3 regions of the Tigheibacillus halophilus genome follow, and region 2 is predicted to be linked to each of the others. Evidence: riboswitches for the same ligand, from Rfam matches in the RefSeq annotation. Region 2 holds a riboswitch; each other region holds the start of a gene.

Region 1 (4,260 bases), on a different contig from region 2:
AAATTACAGAGACTTCATTGGAGGAAACCTACACGCACGCAGAAGCATTAACAGAAATGGCATTTTATTATTTTGATAAAGGAATGCTTGATGAGGCGTTGCCCCTATACGAGCATGCTATTCGAATTTATGCAGACAGTAAGCAGAGTGAAAATCGGAAGCTGGGAATGATCTATATGCAATACGGATATTGCCTGGAACATAAGAAAAAATCAGAAATAAACCGTGCTGCACAGACTTATGACAAAGCAATCGCGGCGCTTGAAGCTGCGAATGATCCAGAACTGCTGGAGAACGCCCTAGCAGATGTCATTGCTTTTTTTGATATGCATCTGCCCAAACAGAAAAGAAAATATGAAAATAAATTAGTAGAACAAAGCAAAAAATCGCAAGGATTTTAAGGACAGACAACTTTTATGCGTTGTCTGTTATTTTTAAGTCTAGTTTTTAGTCTTTTGTCAGATATATCGTTATAATGAAAATATATTTTTCTAGGAGGAGAGATTGGATGGAAGTAACCGAGGAATACATACCAACATGGGATTTGGATCAAATTTTTACCGGAGGAAGCAAGTCTGGGGAGTTAAGGGATACCATGTCAGCTTTGACGCAAGAGATAGCTAGTGTAAAGGATGAAATCGATCGATTTCATCCATCATCTGCTACAGGAATGAAACTGGTATCCATTATAGAACAGTTGACACCAATTCGAAAAAGACTGCGCGATGTTTTCGCTTATATCAGCTGTCTCAGTGCCCAAGACGTGGATGACAGCAATGCTGCTGTTTTGGTCGCGAAACGCGGTGATTTAAGCGCAAAGATGGGAGCTGTTGGCACGAAGCTCGACCAAAAACTAAAAGAAATTGACGATGCTTCCTGGGAAAAAATGATAAAAACCCCGGAATTGGAAGAAATTGCTTTTGCGCTTACAGAAGCAAGGCGTGAGGCCAAAGAATTATTGCCTTCGGATCAAGAAATATTGATCAATGATTTAGCAGTCGATGGCTATCATGCGTGGAATCAAATGTACGAAACTGTTGTTGGCAGTATGAAGGTCAATGTGGAGGAAAATGGTAAAACAAAACATTATTCTATGGGCCAGGCCTCCAATCAGATGTCCAGTGCTGAGCGACGTAAGCGAAAAAATATGTTTGAAAAAATCCAGAACGAGTGGCAAAAAAATGCGTCCTTGTTTGGGCAAACGTTGAATCATTTGGCTGGCTTCCGTTTACAGATGTATCAACACCGCGGCTGGGATGATGTATTGAAGGAACCACTGACAAACAATCGTATGCAGCAGGCAACACTGGACGCGATGTGGGCGGCGATTGAACAAAATAAAGCACCATTTGTGGCATTCTTAAATAGAAAAGCCAAACTGCTCGGCTTGGAAAAATTAAGTACGTTTGATATAGGGGCACCATTAGGAAAAAATGAAACAAAGGTTTCTTTCACGTCGGGGGCACATCTCATCGTTGAACAGTTTAAACAATTCAGTCCGAAAATGGCCGACTTTGCGAAAATGGCTTTCGAAAACCGCTGGATAGAAGCCGAAGATAGAGCAGGCAAACGCCCGGGAGGGTTTTGTACCAGTTTTCCAAATAAAAAGCAGACCCGCATCTTCATGACATTTTCCGGATCCAAGTCTAATATCGCTACGCTGGCACATGAACTGGGGCACGGTTTTCATCAGCATGTGATGAATGATTTGCACATCATGAACCAAGGCTACGCCATGAATGTGGCTGAAACTGCTTCAACATTCGCTGAAATGATATTGGCAGATGCAGCTGTGAAGCAGGCCGGGACGAAAGAAGAAAAAGTAGTATTGCTAGAAGACAAAGTACGACGGGGAATCACTTTCTTCATGAACATCCATGCCCGCTTCCTATTCGAATTAAAATTTTACGAAGAAAGAAAACTTGGTATGGTACCAGTAGATAAACTAAATGAATTGATGCTGGAAGCCCAAAAAGAAGCTTATTGTGATGCGCTTGATGAATATGATCCAATGTTTTGGGCGTCAAAACTGCATTTTCACAAAACCGGCACACCGTTTTACAATTTCCCATATACGTTCGGATATTTGTTTAGCCTGGGCATCTATGCTCACGCTTTGGAACAAGGAAGCGAATTCGAGGATGCGTATATTGCGCTTTTGCAGGATACTGGCCGAATGAAAGTGGAAGATTTGGCGAAAAAACATCTGAACGTCGATCTGACAAAAACGGATTTTTGGGAAAAAGCTATTCAGCTATGTGTAGAGGATGTGGAGGAATTTCTCAAACTGACAGAATAGTTTCGATACAGCTTGATTTTTAAGTGTTTACAGGCTACAATGTAAGTAACAAGAAAAGCGAATATGCAAGAAGCCTTCAGGGGGAGCCAAATGGCTGAGAGTGAACATAGCGTTCAGACCCTTCGAACCTGTTAGTTAATTCTAGCGTAGGAATGGTGGCTTTTTTGATGGATAATAGCAATGCCGTGAGCGAAATCCCCATCAGGAAAAGCTTCCCCTGGCATTGCTTTTTTTGTGTTTAAAAAAAGGGGGATTGATGGGATATGAATTCTAACAAGACATTATTCATGATAGAAGTAGCCATTTTTACGGCTTTGGCATTGGCACTTGATATGATACCATTTTTGCAATTTAAAATTTGGGCCCAGGGAGGATCGATTTCCTTCGCAATGATTCCAATATTCATTGTGGCATTCCGCTGGGGATTAAAAGGCGGGCTAACGGCAGGATTTCTGTGGGGAATCTTACAGATTCCATTTGGAGGTTATGTACTAGTACCATTGCAAGGCCTCATTGATTACGCCGTCGCATTTACTGTACTTGGATTTGCAGGTATATTCGCCGCTAAAATCAAAGACGCTGTCAAGCATGGCAATAAGAAAGCGTACTTCACTTACATCATGCTTGGCGTTTTGCTTGGTTCAATTTTACGAATGGCCGCGCATCTGATCGCTGGTGCCGTTTTCTTTGCCAAATTTATGCCGGCAGGCTGGAATAATATTTGGATTTATTCACTTGTTTATAATGCATCGTACATGGTTCCGTCATTTATCATTTGTACAGTTGCGATTTTTTTCCTGTTTCACAAGCAGCCGAAATCGCTTTTGCATGCTGCTGCCTGACTGAAATATACTTCTTCGCTCACACGAACGACTGCTGTTTCAAATGGCAGTCTTTTTTCTGTGGATGATCGAACAGAAAATTTATGGAATACTGAATCATTGAATTAACTGTTTTCATTTTTATTGTATAATAGCATCAGGAGGGATTTGTATGAGAGAACTAATTGGCCAATGCCATTGTTGTGGTCAGAATGTTTATTGTGAAAATGGTTTTTTTGATGGGGAGCAAAAGGATGGAAAACTATTATGCAATGAATGTGCGATAAAAGAGGCAGCAGTGAAAAAGAATTAGCAAACCTTTAACTTGGGATTTGGCATATCATGGGGGTATTTCATATAACAGGAAATACTGTGAGCGTGACAAGGAGCAAAAATTATAGAAGGGATATATGGTTCCACTTGGAGAGGAAACAGGTACATTGCTTTGTTTAGGCTTTTCAAGAAAAGAGATCATATATTTTAAACGGTAGCTAACCGTGTCTCATTTATAGGCCGAATTTTATATAATCCTGATACTTGGGAGGAATGAAATTGAAAAAGAAAAAAATCCATAAAACAAATGTAATGCGCATTTTGGATAAAGAAAAAATCAATTATTATATTCATGAATACCAATGGGACGAAAAGCACCTGGATGCTATGTCAGTGGCGGATAAAACAGGTAAACCATACCACAAGATTTTTAAAACATTGGCCGCCGTGGGGGATAAAACAGGTGTGATCATCGCGTGTATCCCTTCTGAGAGGGAGTTGGATTTAAAAGCAGCCGCTAAAATCAGTGACAATAAAAAAGTGGACATGCTACCGATGAAAAAACTGGAGGAGACAACCGGTTACATCCGGGGTGGCTGTTCACCCATCGGAATGAAAAAGCACTATCCGACCTATTTGTCATCTGATGCTGAATCACAAGATACGATCATCATATCCGCTGGGAAAAGAGGCCTGCAAGTAGAGCTGTCACCTGATGACTTACAGCAAATGACAGATGCAGTATTTGGAAACCTTACCATGTGATTTTGCATGGGTTGAGAAGCATTTTGAATAACCCGAAGATGTCCTCTAATTATTAGGCTTCTCTAAAGAATTCTGCCACGCTGCCTGATTTCACTTCATGCA
Region 2 (4,260 bases):
AATCATGTCCATATAATGCACCCCTCCAAGTGGATACAAGGAAAATTTGGCAGATACCTCTTGCTGGATATTTTGAATGGCTTGCAAGTTTGCAGGTTCATCATCTTCAGCAAGGTAAACATCCCCGGCAGCATCCCCCGGGCAGCCGATAGAGTAGGTTGCCTGATAAGCGATATGTTCGCCTGTTTGTGCCGCGATTATGAAAATGGCTTTGGATACATCAAATACGTGAACTGCTTTGCCGCGGATGGTGGTCGTCACATCGTCCGTTCGCATCCACACTTTTGTGGAATCCACCTTCTCAAGTGTTCCTAAAATGATATCGATAAATTGGTTGCACATCGGGTGTAATGAAAAACTTACTCCCACGATTTCGCCGGAATGACATGCTTCGTTTGACATATTATATACCTCCTGTTTTTTGCAGAAGAGAACTGTACACGTAAAAAAATGCATTCGCGAGGAATGCAGTAGTTTAGTAGATGGGTATAAGTGATAGATTTATGCCCATGATTGACTACGCTTCCCCACGCTGGTATTATCCAGATCGGGTGCAAAGGGTCGGAACAAAATGATTGTCCTTCTCAGCCGTGTACAGCTCCCCTGGTGTCATTGAATAGATTTTTTTAAAAGAAAAAGTTTTTGTCAGAACGTAAAATCAATTGTTTCATCGGTTTGTTTTTCATAGCCCTTCATATATTGGATCCGACGTTGCGCTGACCCGCGATTGACTTGTTCATCAGCATGATAAGAAGATCGGACAAGCGGGCCGGACTCACAATGACGGAATCCCTTTTTCAAGGCGATCTCCTTCAGTTCAGCGAATTCATCCGGATGATAGTACTTTTCCACAAATAAATGCTTTCTGGTAGGCTGCAAGTACTGGCCAATCGTCATAATGTCAACACCATGAGCCAGCAAGTCATCCATAGCCTGGACAATCTCTTCTTTTGTTTCACCCAGGCCAAGCATGATGCTGGATTTCGTTGGTGTGTGCGGTGCAATCAATTTGACACGCTGCAAGAGTTGAAGTGAACGATCATACTGTGCCTTTGCGCGTACGCGTTTTGTCAAACGACGTACTGTTTCGATATTGTGGTTGAAAATATCCGGCTTGCTGTTCATTAGCGTATATAAACTTTCATAATCACCTTTCATATCTGAAGGTAAAACCTCGATAGTGCAACCTGGATTCTTCTGTCGGATGGCGTTGACCGTTTCAGCAAATACGGCTGCGCCTCCATCATTCAAGTCATCCCGGGCCACAGCTGTGACTACCACATGTTTGAGCCCCATGATGGCGACAGAGTCTGCCACTCTGTCAGGCTCGCCCCAGTCCAATTCATTGGGCAACCCTGTTTTGACCGCACAAAAGCGGCAACCGCGTGTACATGTATCACCAAGGATCATGAATGTTGCAGTTTGCCGTTCACTCCAGCATTCATGGATATTAGGACATTTCGCTTCCTCGCAAACCGTATGCAATCTTTTTTCACGCATTAATTTTTTTAAGCCAGTATAGGATTTGTTCGTATTTAATTTAATTTTTAACCATTCCGGTTTGCGAATGTATTCCTTTTGCTGCACCATGATGTTCACCTCTGATTTTTTATTTGGCGTCCATGAGCGTTCCGAGAAGATAGTTAGATTTTGCAAGAGAGTGCACTTCCTCCCATTGCGAATTTGTTAATACGATGGGGCGAAGAGATATATCCAGGCCATGTTGGAAACCGGTATAAAACGCTTGCTTCACTTCGCCGTAAGAATGCTTTTTTAGCTTGATTTGATCCATCGTGATCGCTTTTTGAATGAACTGGCTTTTCTTCTTTTGCCGTACTGCTTCAGATGGAAAAGCAAACAAATCAAATAGCATATGTGCATTGATGCTCATAGGAATGGATCCATGCTGGAGCAATGTGCCTTGCTTGCGGGTTTGTGCATTTCCAGATATCTTTTTACCTTCAAAAACCATTTCATAGTAAGCGGTCTTTTCAAAACATATAGCAGTAATGTTTTTATCACGTTCTCTCCCAGGTGTTGCATAGCAAGCTGCTATTCCTAAGTTTCTGTAGCCCTGAAGCACTCCTTTTGATAACACATGATAAGCTTCTGTAATTGACGTTGGGATGGCATGATGGTTTTCAGAGATGACAATGCTGTATGTAAGCTCATTGTCGTGCAGAACAGCACTTCCGCCAGTCAGACGCCTAACAAGCTGGCAGCCATGTTTTTGCAATCCATCGAAATCGATATATTCCATTTTTTGAAAGTGTCCAATGGACAGGCTTGGACGAGACCAGCCATATAGCCGCAATGTCGGGGGAATGCGTCCCTGGCTGTGCCATCTTAATAAAGCTTCGTCCAGAGCCATATTGGTAGCTGCGTCGTGTAATCCACTATCCAAAAAACCCCATGTTTCTGTCACTGTTCCTCACCTCCCTATTTGATAAGCTGCATGTTGGATTTATGTGTTAATAAAAAAACTGCATTTCTTGGAAGAAATGCAGTCATGTCAGTTAATCACTGGTTTAATAAATACAAGACTGCACTTCCCCACGCTGGTATTATCCAGATCGGGTGCAAAGGGTCAGAACGTAATTGTTCTTCTCAGCTAATCATACAAGCTCCCCTAGTGCGAATTTTACCGTATGCAGTTTTCTAAATTTATCATAACGAGATTTGAATGGAATGTAAAGGAAAAGATTGAAAAATATACTATCTTCAGAGGAATTGAATGTCAGGCTGCACCATATAAAAATCAAATGTGAAAATGATGAAACCAAATGGTAAAAGGGAAAGTATATAAGGGGAGGAAGGCAGGTTTGGAAAAAGCAAAGTGACAGGATAATAAATTTGGTATGACACTATAATGAGCTTGGCTCCCCATATCTTCGTCCGTGTTTATGTGCTTGTCAGCCTGTATTATAATAAATAGGGAGTTCATATTCAGTTCATAAATTGATTGTAAGATACTATCAGTCACACAGGAAATGGACTTAGATTCGGTTACTATAACAAAGTACGTTTGAATCGTTCGGTATTTTGGATAAAGGAATGGATGCATATGGCGAAAATTTTAATCGTTGACGATGATGTGCATATAAGAGAATTGATAAAGCTGTTGTTGCGCGATGAAGGGTTTGACGTATACGAAGCGAGTGATGGCGTCGAGGCTTTGGCAATGCTGGAATCTATTAAGGCTGATATGGTCATATTGGATATCATGATGCCGAATATGGATGGCTGGGAGCTATGCCAGGAGCTGCGGGTTTTTTATGATTTCCCATTGCTTATGCTTACAGCCAAAAGAGAGACTTCCCAAAAGCTGAAGGGATTCGATATGGGCACGGATGATTATTTGGTCAAGCCATTTGAACCACTTGAGCTTGTGGCCCGGGTGAAAGCACTGCTTAAACGCTACCAGATCACCATGTCACAGCAGGTTAAACTAGGTGATATCGTATTGAAACGGAGAACTTTCGAGGCGATATGCAAGAATCAGCCCGTCGATTTGCCCTTAAAGGAATTCGAACTATTATTTCTGCTTGCAAATTATCCAGGAAAAACGTTCACAAGAGAGCAGCTCATCGAGACGATATGGGGCTATGACTATGAAGGTGATGAAAGAACGGTTGATGTTCATATTAAACGGCTGCGGGACAGGTTTTCTGACAAGCATGGCTTTCAAATCAGTACTGTGCGAGGTCTTGGTTACCGATTGGAGCTGAAGAAATGAAGAAAGAACGTTTTTTCTTTCCGTTTGTCGTTCTCTTCTGCTTATCCTTGTGCTGGATTGCCGCTTTTTATCTGATTGGCTATATTTTCAGCCTATTAAATGTCAGCTTCAATCCACTTACCACACAACTCATTATTTCTTTGGCTGGTTTTTTGATGTTTGGATCTATACTTTTTTTGGTGACGCGCTTTTTTTCAGGATGGAAAGAAAAACAAACACGTTATTTTCAAACTATTATTGATGCGATGAGACAAATTGCCAGCGGGAATTATGATGTGAACATAAGTAAACTGCCTGGTCATGACCATTCGGGTGATCCATTCTCAAAAATAATTGACAATATCAATTATATGTCTAAAGAGTTGGGACAGATTGAACAAATGAGACAGGAGTTCGTTTCAAACGTATCCCATGAAATACAATCACCGCTAACTTCCATCAGTGGATTCGCACGTGCATTGAAAAATGAAAATATCTCTGCTGAGGAGAGAGTGCACTACTTATCTATTATTGAAACAGAGAGT
Region 3 (4,260 bases), on a different contig from region 2:
TTCGAGAAAAAATTTGCAATTGACCTTCCTTTCGAACACCAGACGCCAGGTCGGCTGGCAGAGCAAATTTGTGCGATTGTGAAAAAGGGGGACAGGCAATGAATAATATGATGATTATCGGCCAATATGTTCCTGGAAGATCAGTTGTCCACCGGCTCGACCCCCGAACAAAGATAACGATCATTTTCTTTTTCGTCATCTTTGTGTTTTTTGCTAATAACCTTGCAAGCTATGCGTTGCTTACAATATTCGCTGTGTTGAGTGTACTGATGTCACGTGTGCCGATCCGTTACATTTTAAAAGGGCTGACGCCAATTTGGTTTCTGATCGTGTTTACCTTTTTACTGCATCTGATTGTTACGAAGGAGGGGGCTGTAGCGTTTGAAATATTTTCATTCAAAGTGTATACAGGGGGCATCATACAGGGCTTTGCTATTTCCATGCGTTTCTTTTTGTTGATTGTCGTCACTTCGCTGTTGACCCTGACGACAACGCCGATCGAAATTACCGATGCCATCGAAGTCATGCTAGGTCCTCTGAAAAAAGTGAAATTCCCGGTGCATGAGCTCGCCCTGATGATGTCCATTTCTTTGCGGTTCATTCCCACCTTAATGCAGGAAACAGAAAAAATATCCAAGGCGCAAGCCTCCAGAGGTGTCGATTTCCGCACGGGTCCGATCAAAGAGCGGATCAAAGCGGTTGTCCCGTTGCTAGTTCCCTTGTTTGTCAGTGCATTTAAGCGTGCTGAGGAGCTTGCCATGGCGATGGAGGCAAGAGGGTACCAAGGGGGAGAAGGACGCTCTAAACTGCGGGAATTGAAGATAAGCGGTATAGATATTGCTATATATATATTATTTATCGCCGTTATCATTGTATTATTTTTTGTAAGATCATAAAAGATTGCTGCAGGAGGAAAGAAAGGCATGTCTAAAATCAAATGTGTGATCAGTTATGATGGCAGCGGTTTTGCTGGCTATCAAATCCAGCCGGGAAAGCGAACAGTACAAGGAGAAATTGAAAAGGTGCTGACAAAGATACACAAGGGGAAACCCGTTCGCATTTACGCTTCCGGCAGAACTGATAGTGGTGTACATGCGCTAGGCCAAGTCATCCATTTTGAGACGGATAACATCATGTCTGCAGCAAGCTGGAAACAAGCGTTGAATGCCATGGTACCTCATGATATCTTTATTAAAGATGCGATGCGTGTACCAGATACCTTTCATGCCCGTTTTGATGTGGTGGAGAAGGAATACCATTACGTGGTTTCACGCTCCAAGGAACCAGATGTATTCAAGCGTCATTATGCCTACCATTTTCCTTATACATTAGATGTAGGGCGAGTCCAGCGTGCCTGCAGCTGTTTTGAAGGTACCCACGACTTCACGACCTTCTCCTCTGCCAAATCAACAGCAAAAGGAAGTAAAGAAAGAACGCTGTTTGAAGTCTCCTGCGAAGAGCATGGCAATGAACTTATTTTCATCTTCCGGGGGAGCGGTTATCTTTATAATATGGTACGCATTTTGGTTGGCACATTGCTGGATATCGGGCAGGGTAATATGGAAGCGGGAGATATACCAGATCTTTTTGCAAAAAAGGATCGTCGCCTGGCAGGCAAGACTGTACCACCGGAGGGGTTATATTTGTGGCATGTCGTGTATGATCGGGTAAAATGATCTGTAAATCTGCTGTAAATTAAAACTAGCAATCATTTTACTTTGCATCATTCAGAAAATAAGGTAAAGTAAAGACAAATAAATAAAACAGTCCACTAGGGGTGCCATTTGGCTGAGATAAGACAGCGTCTTGATCCCTTTGAACCTGATCTAGTTCGAACTAGCGTAGGAAAGTGGAGATGGCATGTATACTATTCTTGTATCATAAACCACTCCATTTCTGGGGTGTTTTTTTATTTTCTACTCAAGCGCAGGAAGGTTGGTGAGGCTTTGTAACAGATGACTTATTGAAACTGTCCTGTCGTCATGAATTCTTGATTAAACATTCATTTGAGGAGTGGTTGAACATGGATTATATTGCCAAAATAAGAGAAAACAGCCCGTTCATTTTTAACATTACAAATGAGGTTGCAACAAACTTTGCAGCAAACGGATTGATAGCGATTGGTGCTTCGCCTGCTATGTCGCATACTCCAAGAGAAGCGGAGGAAATGGCACGTCATGCCGATGCGGTCGTACTGAATTTGGGCACACTGACTGAGGATCGGGCTGAAGCAATGTTAAAAGCAGGTAAAACAGCTAATGATGCAGGGGTGCCTGTCATATTGGACCCTATCGCTGCTGGTGCAACTACTTTTAGAACCGAAGTCATTGCAGAAATATTAAGCACTGTGAAATTGGCAGTTATCAAGGCAAATGCCGGTGAGATTGCTGTGTTAGGAAATGTTTTGAAAGAGACGAAAGGACCTGATTCACCAATTGAAAAAAATGATCCTAATGTGGCAGCTGCGGTTGCTGAAAAATATAAAACGATTGTCATTGCAACTGGAAAAACAGATGTAATTTCGGATGGTTCGAGAAGGACCCTTTGTGATAATGGCCATCCAATGCTCCAAAACATCACTGCAAGCGGATGCCTGCTAACATCGATCGTCGGAGCGTTTGCAAGTGTCACTCAAGACATGTATGAAGCGGCTGTTTGGGCCACAGCCAGCTATGGTATCGCAGCAGAGCTGGCAATGAAAACAGCTGAAGGCCCAGGGACTTTTATTCCAGCATTGCTTGATCAGTTGTACGCCTTGGACCAAGAGAAGGTGAAGGGGTATCAACGCATACAGGAAATGGAAGAAGAAAGGAAAGTGTTTTGATTCCGGTAAAGAGCTGGCTGACTACGCATTGAAAAGGAGGAAGAAGCAATGATGGAAACGCTTTTATTTATTGAAACCGGTACTGGTATTGATGTGCACGGGCAGGATGTTAATGTAGCAGCAGAAAGGGCTGTGATCGATGCCATTCATTATAATTCCATGCCAGGCATGAAGAAGATACTTCCGAATGGAAATCTGCAAGCAATGAAAGTGAATGTAAAACTTGGTATTCCCAGAGACCGTAACAAACTGGATAAAGAAAAGATCAAGCAGATGATTCCATATGGCACGGTGTCAGTTGAAGTACTGGAAGGCGGTTTGGCCACAACGAGCGGCATTTTTCTCGAAGAGCAACAAGATACAAATGATTTGATGTATATTGTGAACGCTGTTGTTGAAGTGGGTTACTGATTCATTTTTGGTTACGTTTATGCTGGCGGCATGACAAGCCGGCGAACATGGCAAAGGTTTTTATCAAATAAACGAATAAGGGGGCATTTTTTATGCGTTTTTCAGAAATCTTAAGGGAAGCAACCAAACATAGCTGGGAATTAAGCTTGCATCATCCATTTGTCCAAGGAATTGTCCGCGGCGATTTGCCGCTAAGTACATTTAAAAACTATATTATGCAAGATATCTATTACCTTAAGCATTATGGGAAGGTACATGCATTTGCAGCAGCGCATGCAGATGATTTTAGTGTCGCCGCGAAATTAGCTGATAAAGCAAGGAGGACTGCACAAGCAGAACTTACCGTTCACCAGGAACATGCAAAGCTTTTGCATATTACAGACGAAGACATCAAAAACTTTAAACCGGCTCCAACAGCGTATGCTTATACATCACACATGTATCGTGCAGCTTTGTCCGGCAGTCTTGCACAGATCGTTGCTTCCATGCTTCCATGCTACTGGCTATATGCAGATATAGGGTTAAAAAACAAAGAGGCTAAGCCGAAGGAAAAAATCTATGAAAACTGGATACAAACGTATGCAAGTGATTGGTTTCAGGAATCAACGCAGGAAATGATCGACTTGTTAGATACACTAGCAAGTGAAGCAAGTAATGCTGAAAAAGAAAAGATAAAGCAACAGTTTATCTTATCCAAGGAATACGAACTCGCTTTCTGGGAGATGGCTTACAGCTTTGAAACGTGGCTATCGGAAAGAGAGCATACAAAAACTACTGTTTAAATATCGACTGTTTATCGTCTTTGAATGGACATATGAAGGGTTTTCAAACATGTAAAAGGTCAGGATATACAGGAAGCAACCTCAACCCTTTGCAAAAGAAAGAAAATCTTTATAAAACTTGACATCGCGCCTTGCTTGTTATATGATAGCTTATGGCATTTTATTTCTAAATCCATGATTAGCCCCGGAAACTAATTATGTTGAAAATAGAAATAATCAACTGAAACGAATTTAATTTGGAGG

Evidence for each region. A riboswitch is a leader RNA that binds a small molecule or an ion and turns the genes downstream of it on or off. The one in region 2 is predicted to bind thiamine pyrophosphate.
Region 1: another riboswitch for thiamine pyrophosphate. It lies ahead of thiT (energy-coupled thiamine transporter ThiT); the one in region 2 lies ahead of ACFSMW_RS18275 (lipoate--protein ligase family protein).
Region 3: another riboswitch for thiamine pyrophosphate. It lies ahead of thiM (hydroxyethylthiazole kinase); the one in region 2 lies ahead of ACFSMW_RS18275 (lipoate--protein ligase family protein).

What each region holds. Positions count from the first base shown of each region.
Region 1 is NZ_JBHUIZ010000003.1:459,276-463,535, forward strand. It holds gene ACFSMW_RS02815 (tetratricopeptide repeat protein) at 1-401, shown strand, start outside; gene ACFSMW_RS02820 (M3 family oligoendopeptidase) at 509-2,299, shown strand; TPP riboswitch at 2,369-2,469, shown strand; gene thiT (energy-coupled thiamine transporter ThiT) at 2,563-3,141, shown strand; gene ACFSMW_RS02830 (hypothetical protein) at 3,293-3,433, shown strand; gene ybaK (Cys-tRNA(Pro) deacylase) at 3,706-4,158, shown strand.
Region 2 is NZ_JBHUIZ010000016.1:74,482-78,741, forward strand. It holds gene ACFSMW_RS18265 (YkoF family thiamine/hydroxymethylpyrimidine-binding protein) at 1-402, opposite strand, end outside; TPP riboswitch at 508-615, opposite strand; gene lipA (lipoyl synthase) at 646-1,599, opposite strand; gene ACFSMW_RS18275 (lipoate--protein ligase family protein) at 1,610-2,425, opposite strand; TPP riboswitch at 2,534-2,641, opposite strand; gene ACFSMW_RS18280 (response regulator transcription factor) at 3,065-3,736, shown strand; gene ACFSMW_RS18285 (sensor histidine kinase) at 3,733-4,260, shown strand, end outside.
Region 3 is NZ_JBHUIZ010000009.1:49,486-53,745, forward strand. It holds gene ACFSMW_RS10915 (energy-coupling factor ABC transporter ATP-binding protein) at 1-102, shown strand, start outside; gene ACFSMW_RS10920 (energy-coupling factor transporter transmembrane component T family protein) at 99-896, shown strand; gene truA (tRNA pseudouridine(38-40) synthase TruA) at 924-1,676, shown strand; TPP riboswitch at 1,764-1,865, shown strand; gene thiM (hydroxyethylthiazole kinase) at 2,024-2,824, shown strand; gene ACFSMW_RS10935 (Lin0512 family protein) at 2,873-3,235, shown strand; gene tenA (thiaminase II) at 3,328-4,017, shown strand.